One region of the Escherichia sp. B1147 genome, then DNA from elsewhere that is predicted to be linked to it. Evidence: predicted binding sites of a transcription regulator. Region 1 holds the regulator's gene; the other holds the start of a gene.

Region 1 (11,089 bases):
ATCAATCCAAAACTCAGACTACCCAGTTAGCGACTGGCGGCCAACGTTTGAACGTTCCTGGTATCAGCGGCCCGGTTGCGGCATACAGCGTTCCGGCAAATATTGGCGAACTGACCCTTACGCTGACCAGCGAAGTGAACAAACAAACTAGCGTATTTGTGCCGAACGTGCTGATTCTTGATCAGAACATGACCCCATCAGCCTTCTTCCCCAGCAGTTATTTCACCTACCAGGAACCAGGCGTCATGAGCGCAGATCGTCTGGAAGGGGTTATGCGCCTGACGCCAGCGTTGGGGCAGCAAAAACTGTATGTTCTGGTCTTTACCACTGAAAAAGATCTCCAGCAGACGACACAACTACTCGACCCGGCAAAAGCCTATGCCAAAGGCGTCGGCAACTCGATCCCTGATATTCCAGACCCGGTAGCCCGTCATACCACCGATGGTCTGCTGAAACTGAAAGTGAAAACCAACTCCAGCTCCAGTGTGCTGGTGGGACCGCTATTTGGTTCATCTGGCCCAGGCCCGGTGACCGTGGGCAACACTGCGGCTCCGGCGACCTATACGGCACCAGTCGCAGCAACGCCAGCTCCGGCGCCAGCGAAGAAAAGTGAACCGATGCTCAACGACACGGAAAGTTATTTTAATACCGCGATCAAAAACGCTGTCGCGAAAGGTGATGTTGATAAGGCGTTAAAACTGCTTGATGAAGCTGAACGCCTGGGATCGACATCTGCCCGTTCCACCTTTATCAGCAGTGTAAAAGGCAAGGGGTAATTACGCCCCACAGTGCTGATTTTGCAACAACTGGTGCGTCTCCTGGCGCACCTTTTTTTCTCTTTCCATGTGATTGTTGCGTTTTTGTTGCGCATTAGATCACTTAATATGCTTTACATCTCCCGTTATCGCTTTTCTGCGATACAATGCCTTTACGTTATGTAACGGAGAGTTCGGCATGTCACACCCCGCGTTAACGCAACTGCGTGCGCTGCGCTATTTTGCAGAGATCCCTGCGCTGGAACCGCAACTACTCGACTGGTTGTTGCTCGAAGATTCCATGACTAAACGTTTTGAACAGCAGGGAAAAACGGTGAGCGTGACGATGATCCGCGAAGGATTTGTCGAACAGAATGAAATCCCCGAAGAATTACCGCTGCTACCGAAAGAACCTCGTTACTGGTTACGTGAAATTTTGCTATGTGCCGATGGGGAACCCTGGCTTGCCGGGCGTACCGTCGTCCCTGTGTCAACGTTAAGTGGCCCCGAGCTGGCGTTACAAAAATTGGGTAAAACGCCATTAGGACGTTATCTGTTCACATCATCGACATTAACCCGGGACTTTATTGAGATAGGCCGTGATGCCGGACTTTGGGGGCGCCGTTCCCGCCTGCGATTAAGCGGTAAGCCGCTGTTGCTGACTGAACTGTTTTTACCGGCGTCACCGTTGTACTAAGAGGAAAAAAATATGGAGTGGAGTCTGACGCAGAATAAGCTGCTGGCGTTTCATCGCTTAATGCGTACGGATAAGCCAATAGGCGCGTTACTGCTGCTCTGGCCAACATTGTGGGCGTTGTGGGTGGCAACGCCGGGTGTTCCCCAACTCTGGATTCTGGCGGTGTTCGTCGCTGGCGTCTGGCTGATGCGCGCCGCCGGGTGCGTGGTGAATGACTACGCTGACCGTAAATTTGATGGTCATGTGAAGCGCACAGCAAACCGACCGCTTCCCAGCGGAGCGGTTACGGAGAAAGAGGCGCGAACGCTATTTGTGGTGCTGGTGCTGATTTCGTTCCTACTGGTATTGACGCTGAACACGATGACCATTCTGTTGTCGATTGCCGGACTGGCGTTGGCGTGGGTGTACCCGTTTATGAAGCGGTATACCCATTTACCGCAAGTGGTGCTGGGCGCGGCGTTTGGCTGGTCGATTCCAATGGCTTTTGCCGCGGTGAGTGAATCGGTGCCGTTAAGCTGCTGGCTGATGTTCCTTGCCAATATTCTGTGGGCGGTGGCTTATGACACGCAGTATGCGATGGTCGATCGTGACGATGACGTGAAGATTGGCATTAAGTCCACCGCCATCTTGTTCGGCCAATACGATAAGTTGATTATCGGCATTTTGCAGATTGGCGTACTGGTGCTGATGGCGATTGTCGGCGAGTTAAATGGCTTAGGCTGGGGATATTACTGGTCAATTCTGGTCGCGGGCGCACTGTTTGTTTATCAACAAAAACTGATTGCCAACCGCGAGCGCGAAGCCTGCTTTAAAGCATTTATGAATAATAACTATGTTGGCCTGGTGCTGTTTTTAGGGCTGGCAATGAGTTACTGGCATTTCTGACGATGTAAAAAAGCCGGAGGATCATGGTCATCCGGCTTTTTTTCTGTGAAAAGCTGCCTGATGCGCTGCGCTTATCAGGCCTACATAACACATCGCAATTTATTGATTTTGCAGGTTATTGTAGGCCGGATAAGGCGTTTTCGCCGCATCCGGCAACGCTCACCGATTACCCTTCGCTTTGCGTCGCACTCTCAATCGTCAAACGTACATCGGACGTAATCAACTCCGCCAACAACTGATAGACCTTCATCGTCTCTGCCGGTTCGGCGTCGCCGCTGTCGCTGATATACCCTTCATCACGCAGTGTCAGGACCAGAGAACTGAACACTGCTTTGTCGAAGAACTCCGGTGCGTTGATACCGTGCAGCACGGAGAGACGTTGTGCCACGGTGCGGCTCTCTTTCTCCAGCGTACCGCGGTTGATCGACGGGTTAGCGCTCAATAACCAGAAGGTAATCGCATAACGTTGTAGCGTTTCGCGCGCGCCTGCGGCCAGCAACTGAAGCGTGCGGGAGTGCGCCGGATTGATATGCAGTTCGTCATTTTGCAGGGTAATCAGCCCCTGACGTTGCATTTCATTCGCCAGCGCATCAATCACGCCCGGTAACTCGTCGCGATCCCAGCGCAGGAACAGCTCCGCTTTCAGCATTGGATACAGCACATTGACGTGCTCCATCAATACGCCGCGGGAGATGTGGCGATGCTGCGTCACAATCGCCGCCATCAGCGAAGGCAGGACCAACATATGCGCAATGTTGTTGCGATAGTAGGTCATCAGTACCGCTTGCTCGCGCGGCAGAATGATGATGTCGCCGATAGTATCCTTCTCAACTTCAAACTTGTTCATCTGCAGCGCGTGATCGATAAGCTCGCTGGCACTGGCCGAAGGAACAGTAGAGTCCGTGGAGTAAGGCACGTTGCGCATCAAATCGAGATAACAATTAAGCTGCTCAGTCAATTGTTCGCGAGTGAGTGAGCGCTGACGTGACGCCAGCAGTGCAGTACAACACAGGTTCATGGCGTTAGCCGCGCCCGCGTTGTTAATGCGTACCATCAGATCGGCAGCAATGTTATTCACCGTCGGCGTTAACCAGGCCGGACGCACCGCTTCGATTGGATCAATAGATTCACGCCAGTCTGGCACGTGCTGGTTAAGGTAGGTCATCAACGGCATTGGTTCACCGAAGTTGACGTAGCCCTGACCGAGATTACGCAGTTTGCTTAAGCCGCGCAGCATCTGCAGCAGGCTCTCTTTCTCTTTCGTCGCGCCGCGCAGTTCTTTGGCGTAAGTACCCACTTCCATGACGTGCTCATAACCGATGTAGATCGGAACCAACGTAATCGGACGTGTACCACCACGCAGCATCGCCTGAATAGTCATCGACAGCGTACCGGTTTTCGGATCCAGCAAACGGCCTGTACGGGAACGACCACCTTCCACAAAGTACTCGACGGAATAACCACGGCTGAACAGCTCGCCGAGATACTCACGGAAAACGGTGGAATAAAGTTTATTGCCTTTAAAAGTACGGCGAATAAAGAATGCCCCCAGACGGCGGAAAATCGGCCCGGCAGGCCAGAAGTTCAGGTTGATCCCGGCGGCGATATGCGGCGGCACCAGCCCCTGGTGATACAGCACGTAAGAAAGCAGCAGGTAGTCCATGTGGCTACGGTGGCAAGGCACATACACCAGCTCATGACCGTCGTGGGCCAGCTGGCGAACGCGCTCGGCGTTATGGACGTTGATGCCCTGATAAAGTCGGTTCCAGGTGAAGCCCAGAATACGGTCAGTCAGGCGGATCATCTCGTAAGAGAAGTTCGCCGCAATCTCTTCCATCAGCGCAATAGCGTTCTGCTGCGCTTTTTCATGGGAGATTTTTTTGCTGCGCGCTTCATCTTCTACCGCTTTGGCAATGGCGCGCGAGGCGAGCAGTTTATTGAACAAATCCTGACGAGCGGGTAGACGCGGCCCCACAGCAGCCAGACGCTGGCGGGCAAAGTGCATACGCGCCACGCGCGCCAGTTTTTGGGCGATGGTTTTATCCGTGCCGTGTTCGTCAGCCATGCGGCGCAGCGAAACTGACGGAGAGAAACGCACAAAACTGTCGCGACCGAGCCATAACACGGCGAAAAATTTCTGCACGCCGTTGAGCATGCGCAGAGGTGGATTCACTTCACCTTTTTCACGCCCCGGCGCACGACCAAACATCACCGATACTGGCACCATTTGCACATCCAGATTCGGGTTGCTACGGTGCAGATCGAGATAGTCGTGGAACAGCTTAATGGACTCTTCTTTCGGCGTGTAATAGGTGAAAACACGCGGCCCGCCGTGAATAAACACATAGCGTGGCAGTAACGTGCCGTCTATTTCCAGCGGCTCTAATGGGTCAGGCAGATCGTGCGCCAGGCACTGGGCGCGCAACGTCAGCAAATCCGCTTTTGAGTTGTACGGTAAAACGTACATAATTGGACGAGAGGTATCGAGTCCCAGTTCCGGGGCAGGATCTGCCGGAATAGACTTGCTTTTTACCAGGATGCTTAATGGTAAATTCAGTAATTTGTAGTAAATTCGTGGCCAGCCGGACATAAACGATGTAAAGCCTCTGGTTAATAATGCTAATGCGCGGGAAGGATAGCAGAAAGTCATGGGAAATTCTGTGGTATCCGCTTATGTTTCGCGCGACGTTACGCTAACCGTAATCTTCGGATTCAACGGTACACTGATATTGACGCTCATAATGTAAAAAGGTTCTTTCGATGGCCAATAATACCACTGGATTCACTCGAATTATCAAAGCCGCTGGCTATTCCTGGAAAGGTTTACGTGCCGCATGGATCAACGAAGCGGCATTCCGTCAGGAAGGCGTGGCGGTGTTGTTGGCAGTGGTCATTGCCTGCTGGCTGGATGTGGATGCAATAACCCGCGTACTGCTTATTAGTTCTGTCATGCTGGTGATGATTGTGGAAATTCTCAATAGTGCCATCGAAGCGGTGGTTGACCGTATTGGTTCTGAATACCATGAGCTTTCCGGGCGGGCGAAAGATATGGGCTCCGCCGCGGTGCTGATCGCCATTATCGTCGCCGTGATTACCTGGTGCATTCTGTTATGGTCGCATTTTGGATGACGCTTCCAGAATTCGATAAATCTCTGGTTTATTGTGCAGTTTATGGTTCCAAAATCACCTTTTGCTGTATATACTCACAGCATAACTGTATATACACCCAGGGGGCGGAATGAAAGCGTTAACGGCCAGGCAACAAGAGGTGTTTGATCTCATCCGTGATCACATCAGCCAGACAGGTATGCCGCCGACGCGTGCGGAAATCGCGCAGCGTTTGGGGTTCCGTTCCCCAAATGCGGCAGAAGAACATCTGAAGGCGCTGGCACGCAAAGGCGTGATTGAAATTGTTTCCGGCGCATCGCGCGGGATTCGTCTGTTGCAGGAAGAGGAAGAAGGATTGCCACTGGTAGGTCGTGTGGCTGCCGGTGAACCGCTTCTGGCGCAGCAGCATATTGAAGGTCATTATCAGGTCGATCCTTCCCTGTTCAAACCGAATGCCGATTTCCTGCTGCGCGTCAGTGGGATGTCGATGAAAGATATCGGCATTATGGACGGCGACTTGCTGGCGGTGCATAAAACCCAGGATGTGCGTAATGGTCAGGTTGTTGTCGCGCGTATAGATGACGAAGTTACCGTTAAACGTCTGAAAAAACAGGGCAATAAAGTCGAGCTTCTGCCAGAAAATAGCGAGTTTAAACCAATTGTCGTTGACCTTCGTCAGCAGAGCTTCAGCATTGAAGGGCTGGCGGTTGGGGTTATTCGCAACGGCGACTGGCTGTAATTTATCTCTGATACCGCGATGCCGCCTGGCATCGCGGTTTGTTTTTAATCTCTCTTCATCAGGCTTGTCTGCATGGCATTCCTCACTTCATCTGATAAAGCACTCTGGCATCTCGCCTTACCCATGATTTTCTCCAATATCACCGTTCCCTTGCTGGGGCTGGTTGATACGGCGGTCATTGGTCATCTTGATAGCCCGGTTTATCTGGGCGGCGTGGCGGTTGGCGCAACGGCGACCAGTTTTCTCTTTATGCTGTTGCTGTTTTTGCGTATGAGCACTACCGGGCTTACTGCACAGGCTTATGGTGCCAAAAATCCTCAGGCATTAGCGCGTGCGCTGGTGCAGCCGTTGCTGCTGGCACTGGGGGCCGGAGTGTTGATTGCGTTACTGCGTACGCCGATTATCGAGCTGGCGCTGGATATTGTTGGCGGTAGCGAAGCGGTTCTGGAACAGGCGCGGCGCTTTCTTGAAATCCGCTGGTTAAGCGCGCCTGCGTCGCTGGCGAATCTGGTGCTGCTCGGCTGGTTGCTCGGCGTGCAATATGCCCGCGCGCCAGTGATTTTGTTAGTGGTTGGCAATATCCTCAACATTGTGTTGGATGTCTGGCTGGTGATGGGGCTGCATATGAACGTGCAAGGCGCGGCGCTGGCAACAGTGCTTGCCGAATATGCGACGTTGCTTATTGGCCTGCTCATGGTGCGTAAAATCATCAAACTACGCGGTATCTCCGGCGAAATGCTGAAAACAGCCTGGCGAGGAAACTTCCGACGTTTGCTGGCGCTTAACCGCGACATTATGCTGAGATCACTGCTGCTGCAACTCTGTTTTGGCGCAATAACAGTTCTTGGCGCGCGACTGGGGAGCGATATTATCGCCGTCAACGCGGTTCTGATGACGCTACTCACCTTTACCGCCTATGCGCTGGATGGTTTTGCCTATGCCGTTGAAGCCCACTCCGGTCAGGCGTATGGCGCGCGCGACGGTAGCCAGTTACTGGATGTCTGGCGCGCTGCATGCCGCCAGTCGGGGATCGTGGCACTGTTGTTTTCGGTGGTTTATTTGCTGGCGGGTGAATATATCATCGCGTTGCTAACGTCGTTAACGCAGATCCAGAATCTGGCCGATCGCTACCTAATCTGGCAGGTTATTTTACCGCTGGTGGGAGTCTGGTGTTATCTGCTGGACGGTATGTTTATTGGCGCAACACGCGCTGCCGAAATGCGCAATAGTATGGCAGTCGCTGCAGCAGGGTTTGCTTTAACTCTACTGACGTTGCCGTGGTTGGGTAACCATGGTTTATGGCTGGCGTTAACCGTCTTTCTGGCGCTGCGCGGGCTTTCTCTGGCTGCTATCTGGCGTCGTCACTGGCGTAACGGAACCTGGTTTGCCGGAGCGTGACGGTTAAAAATTCTGAATAAATAATCCTAAGCCAGATTCCTGACTACACTTAATCCCACGTTCAGAAGAAAAGTGAGCGTACTCTCATTCACCACCTAACGATGAGGATTTGAATATGAATAAAGACGAAGTCGGCGGTAACTGGAAACAGTTCAAAGGTAAAGTGAAAGAGCAATGGGGCAAACTGACCGATGATGACATGACGGTCATTGAAGGCAAACGTGACCAGTTAGTGGGTAAAATCCAGGAACGTTACGGTTACCAGAAAGATCAGGCAGAAAAAGAGGTTGATAGCTGGGAAAAACGCCATGATTACCGTTGGTAATTAATCCCTCCTGCCCGACGTGTACAAGGATGTACGCCCTCTTAGCGGGGTTTCTTTTTCACTTGAAGAGAGTGGTCATGATGGCACTGTTCAGGATGACGACACGCTTCAACTTCCACACATGCCGCACAGAGTCCATGTGCTTCAATCACATTATGCCGCAGGGCAAACCCCATTTTTGCCGCCAGCGTATGCATGATGTCTTCCACACCTTCCGCACACTCTTCTTTAACCGCGCCGCAGCGATCGCAAATAAACATGGCTGAAGTATGCGTAGGCTGATCGAACAGATGGCAGAGCACATAGCTGTTGGTGGACTCCACCTTATGCACAAAACCTTGTTCAAGCAGAAAATCGAGCGCGCGATAAACTGTCGGCGGCTTGGCCTGCGGCTCGGCTTCGCGCAGCAAATCAAGTAGATCGTAGGCGCTGATAGCCCCTTCTTGCAGGCTCATCAGGCGCAGCACTTCGAGACGTTGTGGAGTCAGGCGCACATTACGCTGCGCGCAGAGTTTTTCAGCCTGCGCCAATAACTCCTGCGTTGTGGTCTTTTCCATTGTGCACCTCGAAAGTGGGGTTAAGAATGTCCTTACTTTACCATAATTCTCACTTAAACGCCGACAACCGGGCGTCGAAGCTGTCACATTGCCTGATCGCATATTCGTTATGCTATAGTAGCGCCCCCAATTCACCAGATGCTTAAAAAATCGCCATGTCAGAAGAATCACAAACCGCTTATCCCGCATACCGTTTCTCTATTGCTCCTATGCTCGACTGGACGGACAGACACTGCCGTTATTTCCTGCGTCTGCTTTCCCGCAATACGTTGCTCTATACCGAAATGGTAACCACGGGGGCGATTATTCACGGTAAAGGTGATTACCTGGCATACAGTGAGGAGGAGCATCCGGTGGCGTTGCAGTTGGGCGGTAGCGATCCGGCGGCGCTGGCACAGTGCGCAAAACTGGCAGAAGCGCGCGGATACGATGAAATCAATCTGAACGTCGGTTGTCCATCTGACCGGGTACAGAACGGCATGTTTGGCGCATGCCTGATGGGCAATGCGCAACTGGTAGCCGACTGCGTAAAAGCGATGCGCGACGTAGTATCGATTCCAGTGACGGTGAAAACGCGTATTGGCATTGACGACCTGGACAGCTATGAATTTCTCTGTGATTTCATCAACACCGTTTCCGGCAAAGGTGAATGCGAGATGTTTATCATCCATGCGCGTAAAGCCTGGCTTTCTGGTTTAAGCCCGAAAGAAAACCGTGAAATCCCACCGCTCGATTACCCGCGCGTCTATCAACTGAAGCGTGATTTCCCGCATCTGACAATGTCGATTAACGGCGGCATCAAGTCACTGGAAGAGGCTAAGGTGCATTTGCAGTATATGGATGGCGTGATGGTGGGGCGCGAGGCATATCAAAATCCAGGCATTCTGGCGGCGGTGGATCGAGAGATATTTGGTTCCTCGGATACCGATGCTGACCCGGTGGCAGTGGTGCGCGCCATGTACCCGTACATTGAGCGTGAACTCAGCCAGGGAACGTATCTGGGCCATATCACCCGGCATATGCTGGGGCTGTTCCAGGGGATTCCTGGCGCGCGTCAGTGGCGGCGGTATTTAAGTGAAAATGCCCATAAAGCGGGCGCTGACATTAACGTGCTGGAACATGCGCTCAAACTGGTGGCAGATAAGCGTTAATTTTTCACCACAAAGTAGTCAAATTCACCATGCCCTGCGCATCGCCGCGGGGCATATTTTTTATAAATCAACATATTATGTTTTGGCATGATTCTTGTAATGGCTGCAAGAGATTTCATATTTGGGAGAACATCATGCTGGAACTACTTTTTGTGATTGGCTTTTTTGTCATGTTGATGGTCACCGGCGTTTCGTTGCTGGGCATTATCGCCGCGCTGGTTGTGGCGACGGCCATTATGTTCCTCGGCGGTATGCTGGCATTGATGATTAAGTTGCTGCCGTGGCTGTTATTGGCAATTGCAGTAGTGTGGGTGATCAAGGCGATTAAAGCGCCAAAAGTGCCGAAATATCAGCGTTATGACCGCTGGCGTTACTAAGGGATTGTGCGGATGATCACAACCTCAGGTTTTATCCTTAGAACAAAATAGGAATTGATTATCAAATCTGTCACTATTGCGCCTCTAACAGATTCATCGTGCTGTACCCTACATACAGCCGAACTATAAAAGAAAGGGCTTCCCAGGTGGAAGCCCAATTTCTTTATGGAATCAGTAAGCTGGAACCCTGTGTCGCCCGGCTTTCCAGAATCTCATGCGCACGCTGCGCATCCTTCAGCGGATATTTCTGTTGTTCCGCGACATCCACTTTAATTACGCCACTGGCAATCAATGAAAACAGCTCATTACTGGCTTCAGTTAACTCCTCCCGCGTGGTGATATAACCTTGCAGGGAAGGGCGCGTTACATATAGCGAGCCTTTCTGATTGAGAATGCCTAAGTTAACGCCGGTAACCGCGCCTGATGAGTTGCCAAAACTGACCATTAAACCGCGACGTTGCAGGCAATCCAGCGACCGTTCCCAGGTGTCTCTGCCCACGGAATCGTACACTACGCGCACTTTCTTGCCGTCGGTAATCTCTTTTAACCGCTCGACCAGATTCTCTTCGCGATAGTTAATCACCTGCCATGCGCCTGCTTTTAAGGCGCTTTGTGCTTTTTGCGCGCTGCCGACGGTGCCAATAAGTTTTGCCCCTAAGGCTTTTGCCCACTGGCAGGCAATTAAGCCCACGCCACCAGCAGCCGCATGGAACAGGAACTGTTCGTCAGGTTTGATTTCATACGTTTTGCGCAGCAGATAATAAACTGTTAATCCTTTCAGGAACGACGCGGCCGCTTGCTCAAAAGAGATCGCCGCTGGCAGAATTGCCGCTTTATCGGCATTAACGTTATGCACAGAACTGTAAGCCCCTAACGTTGACTGCGCATAAACCACACGATCGCCCGCTTTAATATGTTTCACGCCGCTGCCGACTTTGCTCACTATGCCAGCTGCTTCTGTCCCTAATCCACTGGGCAGCGATGGCGGCGGATAAAGGCCGCTGCGGATATACGTGTCGATAAAATTAATGCCAATGGCTTTATTTTCGACCTGGATTTCATTCTCTGCCGGGGCGGCAGGAGTAAACTCTGCGGCT
Region 2 (11,089 bases), on a different contig from region 1:
CCATAGAACCTTTAAAGTGACGAACTACGCGACCAGAGTAAGTATCGTAACGTTCCTGACCTGGGTAGAAGGTATCAGAAGAAGCAGTCACACCAACGTGGGTAGTGGCGCCAATGGATTTCGCCGCTTCAACCAGCGCAGTCGTACATTCAAAATCAGCGACAGCCGGGAACTCCAGCGGAGCGAAGTGCAGGCTCGCGCCATCCAGACGAACAGATGCTGTAGTGACCAGTACATCACCAACATTAATATGCGGCTGAATAGCGCCAGTCGTACCGATACGCAGGAAGGTGCGAATGCCCAGCTGTGCCAGTTCTTCAACGGCAATAGAAGTAGACGGACCGCCGATACCGGTAGAGCAGACAATAACAGGTTTACCATCCAGCTCTGCGCGCCAGGTGGTGAATTCGCGGTGAGATGCCAGCTTAACCGGCTTATCCATCAGCGCGGCGATCTTTTCCACACGATCCGGGTCGCCAGGGACGATGGCAAGCGTAGCCCCTTGTAAATCGTTTTTAGTGAGGCCGAGATGAAAAACATCAGACTTGGACATATACAACTCCTCTGTGAATCGGTTTAGTCAGAAGAAGCAAAAAGACACTTTACCGAAGGATTTAACATTTTTTCGTGACACCCATCACCATGACGCAAATGCGTTGCATACATTTACTTGATAAAAGTGATTTAAATCACATAAATAACTCTTTACCGTGTGTTGTTGCATAAAAGATGAGCCGATTCAGGCAATGTGATTTGTTGCATGCTGACTATAGTTAACATTGCGCAAAATTTTTATAAGGGTACGGAGAATACCATGGCAACAACACAACAATCTGGATTTGCACCTGCTGCATCGCCCCTCGCCTCGACCATCGTTCAGACTCCGGAAGATGCGATTGTCGCAGGGTTCACCTCTATCCCTTCGCAAGGGGATAACATGCCTGCTTACCATGCCCGCCCAAAGCAGAGCGATGGCCCACTGCCAGTGGTCATTGTAGTGCAAGAAATTTTTGGCGTGCATGAACATATCCGCGATATTTGTCGCCGTCTGGCGCTGGAGGGGTATCTGGCTATCGCACCAGAACTCTATTTCCGCGAAGGCGATCCGAATGATTTCGCCGATATCCCGACACTGCTCAGTGGTCTGGTGGCAAAAGTACCTGACTCACAGGTGCTGGCCGATCTTGATCATGTCGCCAGTTGGGCGTCCCGCAACGGCGGCGATGTCCATCGGTTAATGATCACCGGATTTTGCTGGGGCGGACGCATCACCTGGCTGTATGCCGCGCATAATCCACAGTTAAAAGCCGCAGTGGCGTGGTACGGCAAGCTGACGGGCGATAAGTCGCTGAATTCGCCGAAACAACCTGTTGATATCACAACCGATCTTAACGCGCCGGTTCTCGGCTTATATGGCGGTCAGGATACCAGCATTCCGCAGGAGAGCGTCGAAACCATGCGCCAGGCGCTGCGGGCAGCGAACGCGAAAGCAGAGATTATCGTGTACCCGGATGCAGGACATGCGTTCAACGCCGATTATCGCCCGAGCTATCATACTGAATCGGCGAAAGATGGCTGGCAGCGAATGCTGGAATGGTTCAGGCAGTATGGTGGGAAAAAGTCACTGTAATGAGAAAAGGCCGGGTGGTGTTGCCACCCGGTTTGGATTTTATCCCCGACGCAAATTCTGCGCCGCCTGCACCATATTCGCCAGTGCCGCGCGGGTTTCTGGCCAGCCGCGCGTTTTCAGGCCGCAGTCCGGGTTTACCCACAGGCGTTCTGCCGGAATGCGTTTTGCCGCTTTCTTCAGCAGGGATTCAATCCATTCCACGCTCGGTACGTTTGGCGAGTGAATGTCATAGACGCCTGGACCGATTTCATTCGGATAATCAAACTCTTCGAACGACTCCAGCAACTCCATGTCGGAACGCGAGGTTTCGATAGTGATGACGTCTGCATCCAGCGCCGCAATCGAATCCATGATGTCGTTGAACTCGCAATAACACATGTGAGTGTGGATTTGTGTCTCATCCTTCGCCACAGCGGCGTTGATACGGAAAGCCTCCACGCCCCACTGGAGATAGGCGTCCCAGTCACTACGACGCAGCGGTAAACCTTCGCGCAGTGCCGGTTCGTCAATCTGGATGATGCCAATTCCAGCGGCTTCCAGGTCCGCCACTTCATCACGCAGCGCCAGCGCAATCTGTTTAGCGATGGTTTCACGGCTGACATCTTCACGCGGAAACGACCAGCAGAGAATCGTCACCGGGCCGGTCAGCATCCCTTTTACCGGTTTGTCGGTCAGCGATTGGGCGAACGATGCCCACTCAACGGTGATCGGCGCCGGGCGGCTAACGTCACCAATGACAATCGGCGGCTTCACGCAGCGGGAACCGTAGCTCTGTACCCAACCGTTTTGCGTAAAGACAAAACCATCCAGGTGCTCGCCAAAGTATTCCACCATGTCATTACGTTCAGCTTCGCCATGCACCAGCACATCCAGACCTAAACGTTCCTGCTCAACAATGGCCTGCTTGATATGTTCCGCAATGCCCGTGCGGTAGTTATTGGCGTCGAGATTACCCTTTTTGAAATCCAGACGCAGGGTACGAATTTCTGTGGTTTGCGGGAAGGAGCCAATAGTCGTGGTCGGCCATGCGGGCAGTTTAAAACGCGCACGCTGGGCTTCAGCACGCACTTCATAAACATTCGCACGCTGACTGTCCTGGGCGGTGATCGCCGCCAGACGCTTTTCTACTGCCGGATTATGTACACGAGTAGAGTGACGACGCGCCTGAATCGGAGCGCTCCACTCTGCCAGAGCTGCCGTGTTACCACTGTTCAACGCATCGCGCAGCAGCGCCAGTTCGTGACATTTTTGCAGGGCGAAGGCAAACCAGCTTTTTACTTCTGCATCAAGACGCGTTTCCACGCTCAGGTCGATGGGGCTGTGCAGCAACGAGCAGGAAGAAGCGACCCACAAATCACGTTTGCCGACAATGTCCTTAATTTGCGCATATTTCTCGGTGAGATCGGCACGCCAGACGTTACGACCATTGATAAGGCCAGCAGACAGCAGCCAGTCAGAAGGCAGGCGCTTGTGCAGTTCTGCTACATCATCTTTTCCATGAACGAGGTCGACATGCAGCCCCTGAACAGGCAGCGCCGTAATCGTGTCGAGGTTTGGCGTTACACCTTCAAAATAGGTGGTCAGCAGCAGTTTCGCCTGCCCCTGCAGTGCATCGTAAGCGGGTTTGTATGCGTCCAGCCACGCTTGTGGCAGTTCCAGTACCAGCGCAGGTTCGTCGATCTGTACCCACTCAATACCGCGTTTTGCCAGTTCTGCCAGAACCTGCTGATAAACCGGCAGGATGTCGTTCAGCAGGCTCAGGCGATCAAACTGCTCACCTTTCACTTTACCCAGCCACAGGTAGGTAATCGGCCCCAGCAGCACAGGCTTGACCTTGTGGCCCAGCGCCAGCGCCTCATCCACTTCCTCCAGCAACTGAGTCCAGGTCAGTTTGAACTGCTGCCCTTTAACGAACTCCGGCACCATGTAGTGATAGTTGGTGTTAAACCATTTGGTCATTTCCGCCGCCGCAGCAGGTTCGCCAGTCGGCGCACGCCCACGACCAATACGGAACAAGGTGTCGATATCCACCGAACCATCTTTGTTCTGATGACGCGGAGGAACGTTACCCAGCAGCAGGCTGGTGGTCAGAACATGATCGTACCAGGCAAAATCGCCCACTGGCAGCAGGTCGATACCCGCTTGCTTTTGTTGATCCCAGTGACGAGCACGTAATTCACGCCCTACTGCCAGCAGTTCTTCACGCGTGGAGTTCCCCGCCCAATAACTCTCTTGCGCTTTTTTCAGCTCGCGACGCAGGCCAACGCGAGGGAAACCGAGGGTGTGATTAAGAGTTGTCATTATATGCCCCTTGTGGAATTTTTAGTATTTAGACGTCCAGATGTTTACACATCCATATTTGCCAGTTACTGTATATTCCTCAAGCGCAAATTATTCATGCCGAAGTGAAGGACTTTCATGATCGAAGTAAAACACCTGAAAACGCTACAAGCGTTGCGGAACTGCGGCTCGCTCGCAGCCGCTGCGGCGACGTTGCATCAGACGCAATCCGCCCTGTCTCACCAGTTTAGCGATCTGGAACAACGCCTTGGTTTCCGGCTATTTGTGCGTAAAAGCCAGCCGCTACGCTTTACACCGCAGGGGGAAATCCTGTTGCAACTGGCAAACCAGGTACTGCCGCAAATCAGTCAGGCACTGCAAGCCTGCAATGAACCGCAGCAGACGCGCCTGCGCATTGCCATCGAGTGTCATAGCTGTATTCAGTGGCTGACGCCTGCGTTAGAAAATTTCCATAAGAACTGGCCGCAGGTTGAGATGGATTTTAAATCGGGCGTAACGTTTGACCCGCAGCCCGCATTGCAACAGGGCGAACTGGATCTGGTGATGACCTCCGATATTCTGCCGCGCAGTGGCCTGCATTATTCGCCGATGTTCGATTATGAAGTGCGTCTGGTATTAGCTCCTGACCATCCACTGGCGGCAAAAACGCGTATTACACCGGAAGATCTCGCCAGCGAGACGCTGCTGATTTATCCGGTGCAGCGCAGCCGACTCGACGTCTGGCGCCATTTTCTGCAGCCCGCAGGCGTTAGCCCGTCGCTGAAAAGCGTCGATAACACCTTATTGTTGATTCAGATGGTTGCCGCGCGGATGGGCATTGCCGCCCTGCCGCATTGGGTGGTGGAGAGTTTTGAGCGCCAGGGTCTGGTAGTAACCAAAACCCTGGGTGAAGGCTTGTGGAGCCGACTGTATGCCGCAGTGCGCGATGGCGAGCAGCGTCAGCCGATTACGGAAGCGTTTATTCGCTCGGCACGCAATCACGCCTGCGATCATCTGCCGTTTGTGAAGAGCGCGGAGCGACCCACTTACGATGCACCCACAGTGAGGCCAGGATCACCAGCGCGCCTGTAATAAACGTTGGCCAGTGCGGCTGTTGGTGCCAGATAGCCAGGTTAACCAGCAGCCCTGCCGGAACATGCATATTATTCATAATGCCCAGCGTTCCGGCGTCAACCTGAGTCGCGCCGTAGTTCCACATAAAGTAGCCAATACCGGAAGCCACCACGCCAAGAAACACCAGAATGCCCCATTGCAGCGTGGTTTGCGGCATTTTCTGCGCATTACCCAGCAATGACCATGCAATCACCGCCACCAGGAACGCGCCGAGATAGAACCACGCAAAGGCGTTGTGCTGCGGCATCAGGCGAGTTTCCATCAGGCGTTTGTAACCCACCATGCCGATGGCAAAAGTGATATTGGAGAGTTGCACCAGCAGCAGGCCAGTCCAGAAATGGTTGGTGACTTGATCGTAACGAATAATTCCGGCGCCAATCACCGCCAGCAAGGCGCTAAAGGCATAGCCCCAGCGCAGACGGCGCTTGCTCATAATGTCATAAATCAGCGTGATGTAGAGCGGTGTCAGCACGGTAAACAATAGCAGCTCGGAAACCGTCAGGTAGAGATAAGCACGGAAACTCAGCATATACATCACGCCAAGCTGCATCGCGCCCACCAGCATATACAGGCCGACCGTTTTCAGGCTATTACCACGGGTGCGCAGAAACGGCAGGAAAACGAGCGCCGCCAGCCCAACGCGCACCAGCACCGCAAAATAGCTGTCGACGTGGCCCGCAAGGTACTCGCCATAAAAACTAAAGGAGAAGGCCCACAGGATAGTGGTGATGATAAGTAGCGCCACAATGGAAAACTCTTTGATTAACGAGTATCCATTGTAGCGAAGTATCAGGTTGACAACTGACCAAATAAAGAACTGTTACGATAAATAGAGCTTACGCAGATAATGCGGCACCGCGTCTTCGGCGTTGGTACCAATCACTTCCAGTTCCGGATGCAGATCTTTCAGTCGTTGATGCGCACTGCCCATGATGCAGCCTTTACCCGCCATCGACAGCATTTCGGCGTCGTTCATTCCATCACCAAAGGCAATGCAATCTTGCAGGCTGTAGCCCAGTTTCTTCGCTACCGCTTCCAGGGCATGGCCTTTTGAAACGCCGCCAGCCATCACTTCCAGGCAGGTTAAGGTTGAGAAACTGACGTTGACGCGATCGCCCCAGCGAGCGTTAATCGCCTGCTCCAGCGGCAGCAGTTTTTCATGGGAATCACTGGTGAAGAACACTTTGCTGACGCCTTCTGGTTCCAGCAATCCCGGCTCATACAGCGCGTAATTGAACACCGCTTCTTTGAAAAAGCGCATCTCCTCCGGGCGGTGGCGATTCATAAACCATTCGTCGTCGCGATAAACGTTAGTAATGATCTCCGGGTTGTCGTTGACCACACCAAACAGGTCGCTGGCAATGTCGCGATCCAGGTTATGAGCAAAAATCAGATTGCCATCCAGATCGTGAACGCGCGCGCCGTTGGAGGTGATCATGTAAGACTTAATCTCCAGATTATCGCGAATTTGCCCCACATCGACGTGGTGGCGACCGGTCGCAAACACAAAGTTGATGCCGCGCGCGGTAAGTAGCTTCAGCGTTTCTTTGGCGTAAGGGGATAACGTATGGTCGGGAGAAAGTAACGTGCCATCTAAATCAGACGCAACAACCTGGTACATAAGAAATTTAAACCTCTGTAGAGCGGTTTCCGCTGGGTGAGTTATGCCTGTTGAAAAATTCAACGATGGCGTGGAGCGCGACTGAGCGCATTGCGTCCTTTTCAAAAAGGATCTCGTGGTACGCACCTTTAATTACCAACGGTCGGCCTCCTTCTACAGGATGGCCCGCGGTGGCGCGAAGTTCACAAAAACGGTCATGCATGCGGTTATCCACCACGCGCTCTTCTTCAGCCTGCAAAAGCAGCGTTGGCGTGGCGTCATCACCTACTCCGGCTAACACCTGTTCTCCGGCCAGAATACTTTCGCGTACCCAATGGTAGGTCGGCCCACCGACGCGAATCGTTGGGTCATCAGCATAGAAGCGTAGATTGCGCTGATATCGCTGTCTGCTGTGAGTAAGCACGTTGATGGCAAACGGCAAGGCGCGCCAGCGCCCGGTGCCTATTGCATAGCCATCGCGAAAACGTGGGTGCGCTTCGGCCCAGTTTAGGATCTGCCGCGCCATAAATGACGGCATGCGAATCACAATGCCGAACATTGGCGCGGTCAGTGCAATGGCATCGCACACGCCAGGGTGGCGTTGCAGAAACAGTGTGGAGATTGCGCCGCCCATCGAGTGGGCCAGTATATAGCGTTTACGCCACGGACCTGGCTGGACCTCTTGTTGCCAGAATGCCGCCAGATCATCAACATAATCATCAAAGCGATTAACATGCCCGAGATGCGGATCGGCTAACAGACGACCAGAACGCCCTTGCCCGCGATGGTCGATGATTAATACGTCAAATCCCAGGTGAAACAGGTCGTAGGCCAGCTCCGCATATTTTACGTAGCTCTCAATACGCCCCGGGCAGATGACAACCACCCGGTCATGGTGCTGCGCGCGAAAACGGACAAAGCGCACCGGAATGTCATCCACACCAGTAAACTCTGCTTCATCACGCTGACGCCAGAAGTCAGTCAGCGGTCCCATGGTAAAAGCAGCAAACGCTTTTTCTCTTGTTTCCCAGTCTTTTTGCTGCTGAAACATCGGGTAATCTGCCTCTTAAACCACGTAAAATCGTTTTTTTAAGCGTGCCTGCCACAACGCTGCGACAGTAGCGTATTGTGGCACAAAAATAGACACACCGGGAGTTCATCATGACTTTAGAATGGTGGTTTGCTTACTTGCTGACATCGATCATTTTAAGCCTGTCGCCAGGCTCTGGCGCAATCAACACCATGACCACTTCCCTCAACCACGGCTATCGTGGTGCAGTGGCGTCTATTGCTGGTTTACAAACTGGGCTGGCGATTCATATTGTGCTGGTTGGCGTGGGATTGGGGACGCTATTTTCCCGCTCGGTTATTGCTTTTGAAGTGTTGAAGTGGGCGGGAGCAGCTTACCTGATTTGGCTGGGAGTCCAGCAGTGGCGCGCCGCTGGTGCAATTGACCTCAAATCGCTGACTCCGACCCAATCACGGCGTCATCTGTACCAACGAGCCGTATTTGTGAATCTCACCAATCCCAAAAGTATTGTTTTTCTGGCAGCGCTATTTCCGCAATTCATCATGCCACAGCAGCCGCAAGTTATGCAGTATATCGTGCTCGGCGTCACCACCATTGTAGTCGATATTATTGTGATGATCGGTTACGCCACGCTCGCCCAACGGATCGCACTCTGGATTAAAGGGCCGAAACAAATGAAGGCATTGAATAAGATTTTCGGCTCGCTGTTTATGCTGGTAGGGGCGCTGTTGGCATCGGCGAGACATGCCTGAAAAATAATGTCGGATGCGGCGTAAACGCCTTATCCGACCTACTCTGATGATGCGTCTGGCATCAACGCGAAATAATCAAATGAATGCCAAATCCGGCAAATAACGCTCCGGCAAAACCATCAATCCACTTCGCCAGACGCTGATAACCCTGGCGCATTTTCGGCAGGGCAAACAGGCTAGCAACAACGGTAAACCACGCCAGCGTTTCGACAATAATTAGAGCGAAAATACCCCAGCGCGCGGTGGCGCCAACATTATCGCCGACAAACAGTGAGAACACCGAACCAAAGTAGATAATCGCTTTCGGATTCGCGAGATTGGTCAGTAAGCCTTTCAGGAAACTGCGCCCGCTTTTCGCCAGCTCAACCTGTGGCGCAGGTGCAGAAACGACTTCTTTTTTCAGTGCGCCACGCAGCATCTGGTAGCCCATCCAGCAGAGATACAGGCCACCACCAACCATAATGAGCGTATGCAACCAGGCCATTTTTTCGATAATCAAATGCAGGCCAAGCAGCGCGATCCCTGCCCAGACCATTACGCCACAGGTAATGCCCAGCACGCCCATCATCGCTTCTTTACGCGAACGGCTAACGGCAGTTTGAGAGACAAAAAAGAAATCGGGACCGGGGCTCATAAGCGCCACGATGTGCACCATGGCAACGGTGAGGAATAACATCAACATACAATTGACTCGCGGGGAAAACGTTTACGGAATCTTCATCCTGGCACTTTTTTATGCCGCTGACTACTCTTCGTCGTCGCCGTCAACATGCGCGCGGATAAGCGTCATAAACGGTTTACCAAAGCGTTCCAGCTTGCGCATCCCAACGCCGTTGACACTCAACATTTCGCTGGCGGTGATTGGCATTTGTTCAGCCATCTCAATCAAAGTTGCGTCGTTAAACACCACGTACGGCGGCACATTGCTTTCATCAGCAATAGATTTACGCAGTTTGCGTAATTTGGCGAACAGTTTGCGATCATAGTTGCCGCCGAAGGATTTCTGCATCGCTTTCGGTTTGAGCGCCACGATACGCGGCACGGCAAGTTGCAAAGAGGATTCGCCACGCAACACCGGGCGCGCGGCTTCTGTCAGTTGTAATGCCGAATGCTGGGCGATGTTTTGCGTCACCAGGCCAAGGTGGATCAGCTGGCGGATCACGCTCACCCAGTGCTCATGACTTTTATCACGGCCCATGCCGTAGACTTTCAGTTTGTCATGGCCATATTCGCGGATACGCTGGTTATTGGCGCCGCGAATCACTTCCACCACATAGCCCATACCAAACCGCTGGTTTACGCGCCCAATGGTGGAAAGCGCAATCTGCGCATCGGTTGAACCATCGTACTGTTTTGGTGGATCAAGGCAGATATCGCAGTTACCACATGGTTCCTGACGACCTTCGCCAAAATAGTTCAGCAACACCAGACGGCGGCAAGTTTGCGCTTCGGCAAACGCCCCCATCGCGTTAAGTTTATGGCGCTCGATATCCTGCAACTGCCCTTGCGGTTTCTCTTCCAGACAGCGACGCAGCCACGCCATATCAGCCGGATCGTAAAACAGCATCGCTTCCGCAGGCAGGCCATCACGCCCGGCGCGACCGGTTTCCTGATAATAGGATTCGATATTGCGCGGGATATCAAAGTGCACCACGAAGCGGACGTTCGGTTTGTTGATACCCATGCCGAACGCCACCGTCGCCACCACGATTTGCAGGTCATCGCGCTGAAATTTTTCCTGCACATCGGCGCGAACATCGTTTTCCAGGCCGGCATGATACGCCGCTGCGCTAATCCCCTTACTTTGCAGACGCGCGGCGGTGTCTTCTACTTTCGCCCGACTGTTGCAGTAGATAATGCCGGACTTTCCCCGCTGTTCCTGTACGTAACGCATCAACTGATCGAGCGGTTTGAACTTCTCCATCAGCATGTAACGAATATTCGGACGGTCAAAACTGCTGATTTGAATTAGCGGATCGTTCAGCCCCAGCAGGCGCACAATATCCTGGCGCGTGGTGTCGTCGGCGGTAGCGGTTAGCGCCATAAATGGCAGCATCGGGAAACGCTGGCGCAACTGACCGAGTGCAGCATATTCCGGGCGGAAATCGTGGCCCCATTGGGAAATACAATGCGCTTCATCAACGGCTAATAAGACAGGGTTCCAGTGCGCCAGATGCTCAAGGAAGTTATCTAACATCAGGCGTTCCGGCGCGATATACAGCAGCCGAATTTGCCCTGTACGGCAGCCTGTCATCACTTCAAGCTGTTGCTCGCGGTTTTGCGTCGAGTTCAGACACGCCGCCGCCACGCCGTTAGCCTGTAGTTGATCCACCTGGTCTTTCATCAATGAAATCAGCGGTGAAACAACCACGGTAAGGCCGTTTAGCAATAAGGCAGGGATTTGATAGCAAAGGGATTTTCCGCCGCCAGTGGGCATGACGACCAGGCAATCGCGACCAGAAAGTACGGTATCGATAATTTCTTCCTGGCCTGGGCGAAACTGTTGGTAGCCAAAGGTTTCTTGTAAAACCTGTTTAGCTCCGAACTCCAGATTCAACACTTCCGCCTGCGCCACATTCACCCCGATTGCCTGAAATAAAAACAGGCGCTATTTTCAGCGCCTGCGCGATAAACTGCAATGCTTTTAGTCTCTGACAGGGAAA

What was found. Region 1 encodes LexA, which represses DNA repair genes until DNA is damaged. Its sites were predicted from a motif close to TNCTGTATGTACATACAGNA; they were not measured.
Region 2: metR (HTH-type transcriptional regulator MetR) is a predicted target of LexA. The motif match lies at 3,998-4,017, and genes of this name have one in related genera.

The regions. Positions count from the first base shown of each region.
Region 1 is NZ_LFHY01000003.1:51,688-62,776, forward strand. It holds gene malM (maltose operon protein MalM) at 1-776, shown strand, start outside; gene ubiC (chorismate lyase) at 955-1,452, shown strand; gene ubiA (4-hydroxybenzoate octaprenyltransferase) at 1,465-2,337, shown strand; gene plsB (glycerol-3-phosphate 1-O-acyltransferase PlsB) at 2,504-4,927, opposite strand; gene dgkA (diacylglycerol kinase) at 5,098-5,466, shown strand; gene lexA (transcriptional repressor LexA) at 5,576-6,184, shown strand; gene dinF (MATE family efflux transporter DinF) at 6,257-7,582, shown strand; gene A9180_RS01545 (CsbD family protein) at 7,698-7,907, shown strand; gene zur (zinc uptake transcriptional repressor Zur) at 7,949-8,464, opposite strand; gene dusA (tRNA dihydrouridine(20/20a) synthase DusA) at 8,620-9,615, shown strand; gene pspG (envelope stress response protein PspG) at 9,750-9,992, shown strand; gene A9180_RS01565 (quinone oxidoreductase) at 10,156-11,089, opposite strand, start outside.
Region 2 is NZ_LFHY01000026.1:58,921-70,009, reverse strand. It holds gene udp (uridine phosphorylase) at 1-553, opposite strand, end outside; gene A9180_RS21845 (dienelactone hydrolase family protein) at 815-1,630, shown strand; gene metE (5-methyltetrahydropteroyltriglutamate--homocysteine S-methyltransferase) at 1,670-3,931, opposite strand; gene metR (HTH-type transcriptional regulator MetR) at 4,049-5,002, shown strand; gene bioP (biotin transporter) at 4,890-5,789, opposite strand; gene yigL (sugar/pyridoxal phosphate phosphatase YigL) at 5,865-6,665, opposite strand; gene pldB (lysophospholipase L2) at 6,673-7,695, opposite strand; gene rhtB (homoserine/homoserine lactone efflux protein) at 7,806-8,426, shown strand; gene rhtC (threonine export protein RhtC) at 8,488-9,108, opposite strand; gene recQ (ATP-dependent DNA helicase RecQ) at 9,172-11,001, opposite strand.